DNA from 2 places in the Brevibacillus sp. HD3.3A genome. Region 1 is predicted to be linked to the other one. Evidence: predicted binding sites of a transcription regulator. Region 1 holds the regulator's gene; the other holds the start of a gene.
What was found. The regulator CtsR, encoded in region 1, represses protease genes until heat stress. The targets are predictions, from matches to a motif close to ATGGTCAATAAAGGTCAAACA.

Region 1 (2,394 bases):
GGTGCTGGCGCAGGTTTCGGGCGATGCGCAGCCGTGTGCTGATGACGATATCGGAATCAGGACCTTCTCCTTTCATCCAATTGCTCCACGGGTTTTGCATAAACTGCTGTTGTGACATGACCAGCTTACCTCCCCTTGTTACGATTGAGCGATTTTTTGTTCCAGCGCACGTATCCGGTCACGCATCTCTGCCGCTTTTTCAAACTCTTCACTGGCGACATGGTTTTGCAACGCACGCTTTAGTTGTTCCAGCTCTTTGCGGATTTTCAACTGTCCGCCTGTGCGCTCCGGAACCTTGCCGCTATGCTGCGTATTGCCATGGATACGGCGGAACAACGGATCGAGTCGATCGCCCAGGAAGGTGTAGCAATCACTGCAACCGAAGCGGCCGCTTTTGCTGAACTGGGCATACGTGAGTCCGCAAGTTTCGCAACGGAGCGGCTTACTGGTGGCAGGCTCGCGTCCGTTTTTTTGCATGGGGTCAAATTTTAACAGTCCTGAAAGGAGATTGTTGATGCTGAAATTGTGAAATCCGGTAAAGACGTCCCCTTTTTCGGAAGCGCATTGCTCACAAATATGGTATTCGGTTTTCTCGCCGTTGACGATTTTCGTCAAGTGCAGTGTCGCCGGTCGTTTTCCGCATTCCTCACAGTTCATTACATCCTACCCCCTAACACATACATGCTTCGCTTACTTCAACAAGATAGCCGCAATCATCTGCTTTAAAATATTTGCCCGCAAACGATCTCGCAATTCAGCATCCAGAGTCAAAACATTTCGTGAGGTTGCGATTTTCATCAAGGTCGCTTCCCTGACATTGACCAGTCCTTCTTCGAACAGCCTTTCCACAATCGCGTTCCCCACACTCTGCGAAATGCTTTCTCCAATCAGTTCCTCGGTCAGCAATTCCTGCAATCGCGCCTTGCTCACAATCTGTACCTTGCGAATGCGGATGTAACCCCCGCCTCCACGCTTGCTTTCTACAATGTACCCTTTTTGTACAGTAAATCGCGTGTTGATGACGTAATTGATTTGCGACGGTACACATTGAAATAAGTCGGCAAGCTCACTACGCTGGATCTCGACCGAGCCATTAGGACTTTGTGTCAAAATGCCTTTCAAGTGCTGTTCAATGATGTCCGAGATGTTACGCAAGTCATCGCCTCCTATTCCATATGTGTCATCTACTGACTTTGACTATCTTTGACTTTAATTATAATGGGTTTATGGCGCCCTTGCAAGTGATCCATACACTTTCTAGTGTGGGCAAAATCCGGTCGCTTGAAACCATGCAAAACAGTCAGGTGGCGAGCCTTTTGTCGGGCATAAGCGACAAGCGTTGCACTCTTTTTACGAAAAATGTCGGGTTGCTAAGTATGAAAAAAACCACTCCCTAAAGGAATGGTTTATGTCAGGCTCTATGATTTGGTGTCGATCGCTGGCAAATGATCCAGCAATTGCGGGAAATCTGTAATGATCATATCGGCTCCATCCAGCTCTCCCGGTTTGGCAAAACCAAAGTCGCAACCGACTGTAAACAAGCCGTTTGCTGTCCCGGCCTCGATATCCGAGTGACGATCCCCCACCATGTACGCGTGCGCGATGTCATAGTCAGAGAGGAGCTTTGCCACCAGATCATTTTTCGAGCGCGTACGGAACCTTCCTGCGGAGTACAAATCCGTCAACAGCGGTTTTAGTCCATACTCTTGGCATATGGCCTCGATGTACTCCTCTTGTCCGTTGCTCGCGACAAACAGAGGAATCCCCTGGGCGTGAAGCTGTTCCAGAGTTGACCTCACTCCTGGGTATAAATCGGTCACTTTTTCCTTCAGCAAGGCAATTTCATTTTCCAGCAAAAAAGTATCTGCGGCGTGGACTGCTTCTTCACTTGCTCCTGGCAACAGCTTTTGCCAAACTTGCTCGATGGTCATTCCCAGTACATTGACCAGGTCTTCCTCGCTCGGCGTCTCGCCTTGCCACAAGCCTGTTTCTCTCAATCGTTCAAACGTCCGCACAAAGGCGGGCGTCGACAACTTTTCCGTTTGCAGCAATGTGCCATCCATGTCGAAGAAAATAGCAAACGGTATACTCATAGGCAACCTCCTGTCAGTGCTTCCGAGAACATTAGTCTGTTTCAGCCTGCACCATGCTCATGTCGTCCAAAATAAATTCGGCGATGCGCTGAGCGGCATCCGGCTTTGATATTTTTTGTCCCATGCGTCGCATATAGTCAACTTTTGATGGACTGTGCAACAATTCATCGATAAAGTAAATGAGCTGCTCCGACAAATTGGCATGTACAGCACAGCCGTTGTTCAACAGGAAGTGGCTGTTCCGTTCTTCCTGTCCAGGCAACGGGTTGTAAATAATCATCGGCACCCGTTTGCTCATGAC
Region 2 (2,394 bases), 890 kb from region 1:
CACCCGTGAAAGGTGCGGCTTCTTTTTTGGTAAATATTTGTTACTCTTTGTATTTTTGGGAATACGCTTTGCACATAACGTATATAGCCACTACCACAAAGCCAACCAGCAACGCTACACTGGCAAACGTGGTTCCTTGCATTTTTGTAAGTCCCCTCTCGATTGCGCCTGCTTTTTCTCTATTATACGAGAAGCCACAGGGCAATCACAACGGAGGAATCATCCAAAGCGTTACTTGTTGATCTCGGTAGTCAGTTTGTATGTCCATGTTTTTGCATCGTAGGACACTTTTGCACCAAGCTCTTCCGCGATGAACACCAGCGGTACCAATACGCCACCAGTCACGGGACGCGGCGGGTTTGCTACACGGGTTTCTTTTCCGTTTTTGTATGCAAACGTGTTGTTTTCATACATGCGCAGGCCGTACTTGTTGTCTTTGGAAACCAGCAGCGATTTGGTTGTGGAATCCCAAGCAGCTGCACCGCCCAGTGCGACTGCCAAAGTGCTTGCATTGACATAAGCTACCCCGTTCTCAGTCACGATGTCCTGAGGAAATGGCAGCTCTTTGCCGTTAAGTTGAACCGTGATTTTGATTTGTTGTTTGGCAGGTGCCGTTTGAGCAAAAGCCGCTGTTGCAGCTACGCTTCCGGTCAGCAAAGCAGCTGTCAGCATCAATGTGGAAAACTTGCGAAGCATAATAAACACCCCTTGATTGTTATGAAATGAATTCCAATTTTGTGTTTTTCGACACAAATCTTCATATTCCTCCTTTTTTGTTCCATACTTTTCCTATGTAAAGGATTAGCCAATTATGCCAAAACTATGGGAATCAACGCATGCTATCCCGCGAACAAATGTTTTTGTGCACAACCTGTGGATAAAACTGTGGATAATTATAAAGATGGGAGGGTGCCTTCATGGCAGGCGAGCGATTTTTTCTGATATACCAGGAAGCCAGTGACGAAGAATGCCTGTTGACGATCCAGCCGTACAAAAATCAGCAGGAGCTGGCAGAAGCCATCAATCACTTATCGGCCTTGCAAATAGACGAGTATACGATCATCAAAGGGAAAAAAATGAAGGCGACGCTCAAGCTTGCCGTTGATCTGGCGGAAGCGGAGGACACAGAGGAAGAATGAAATCATTCGTTCCGCCATAGGTTTAGAGAGAGACAATTTGGCAACCATGGTAGGGAGGGCGTGCACTTATGTGTTTGACCTTCATTGACCTTTTGTGTATGATAATCTTACAAAGAGAGGAGGAAGACTAGATGCACATGAATTTGATTCCAACCGTCATTGAACAGACAAACCGCGGTGAACGTGCTTACGATATTTATTCGCGCCTGCTCAAAGACCGCATCATCTTTCTGGGAACTCCCATCAACGACACGGTAGCCAACATTGTGGTGGCCCAGCTGTTGTTCCTTCAGGCGGAAGATCCGGAGAAAGACATTCATCTGTACATAAATAGCCCGGGCGGTTCCATCACTGCCGGCATGGCGATTTACGATACGATGCACTTCATCAAACCTGACGTTTCCACCATTTGTATCGGAATGGCTGCTTCCATGGGAGCTTTCCTGTTGGCTGCCGGAACAAAAGGCAAGCGCTATGCCCTGCCGAACAGTGAAGTCATGATTCACCAGCCTCTGGGCGGTGCACAAGGTCAAGCAAGCGATATCGAAATCGCGGCAAAACGCATTTTGAAAATGCGCGACCACTTGAACACCATCCTGGCTGAACGGACAGGACAGCCACTGGAGCGCATCCAAAAAGATACGGATCGCGACAACTTCCTCTCCGCTGCGGAAGCAGTAGAGTACGGACTGATCGACAAAGTGATTACTTCAGAGCCATCTGCGAAAAAGTAACGACTTTCGTCACAAAAACACTCGTGCCAACGACTGGCCGAGTGTTTTTTGCATCTACTTCACAATTCCTCCAACTGGCTGACATACACAGTCAAGCTGTTGCCCGGATTTCTTTCCTGATGAATACGCGCTGTGGACGTCTTCTCATCGACAGAGTCGATCCATACCGATTCACCCTGGTATTCTACCTTTATTTTCTCAGGAGAATAAAGGATTGCCTGCGCTCTTGTCAGATCCATGGCTTCGTCCCTCTTATCGCTCGTTTTCTAAGGCTTGCTGCGCGGAGCTTGCCCCTGTCATCGTATCCACGCTGGTTTCTTCGATCAGACCGTTCTGATCAGAAACGATTCCGCCGCCAAGCCCTTCATTGATCATCCGGTCGATGTCCATGTCATAAGAATCCCGGCCTTCGTTGCAGCTATCCTGACACGTGTCACGATTGCTCATGAGTCATTCCTCCTTTTTGCGCTCTACATTGTTTAGCAATACCCTCCGTTCACGAAATTGATGCATGGGCATCT

Region 2: clpP (ATP-dependent Clp endopeptidase proteolytic subunit ClpP) is a predicted target of CtsR. The motif match lies at 1,211-1,231, and genes of this name have one in related genera.

What each region holds. Positions count from the first base shown of each region.
Region 1 is NZ_CP085874.1:224,062-226,455, reverse strand. Features, by position in the region: gene HP435_RS01315 (protein-arginine kinase McsB) at 1-118, opposite strand, end outside; gene HP435_RS01310 (protein-arginine kinase activator protein McsA) at 139-657, opposite strand; gene HP435_RS01305 (CtsR family transcriptional regulator) at 691-1,155, opposite strand; gene HP435_RS01300 (HAD-IA family hydrolase) at 1,419-2,093, opposite strand; gene HP435_RS01295 (MGDG synthase family glycosyltransferase) at 2,125-2,394, opposite strand, start outside.
Region 2 is NZ_CP085874.1:5,484,137-5,486,530, forward strand. Features, by position in the region: gene HP435_RS25645 (copper amine oxidase N-terminal domain-containing protein) at 232-696, opposite strand; gene HP435_RS25650 (hypothetical protein) at 918-1,139, shown strand; gene clpP (ATP-dependent Clp endopeptidase proteolytic subunit ClpP) at 1,271-1,873, shown strand; gene HP435_RS25660 (H-type small acid-soluble spore protein) at 1,933-2,112, opposite strand; gene HP435_RS25665 (hypothetical protein) at 2,126-2,320, opposite strand.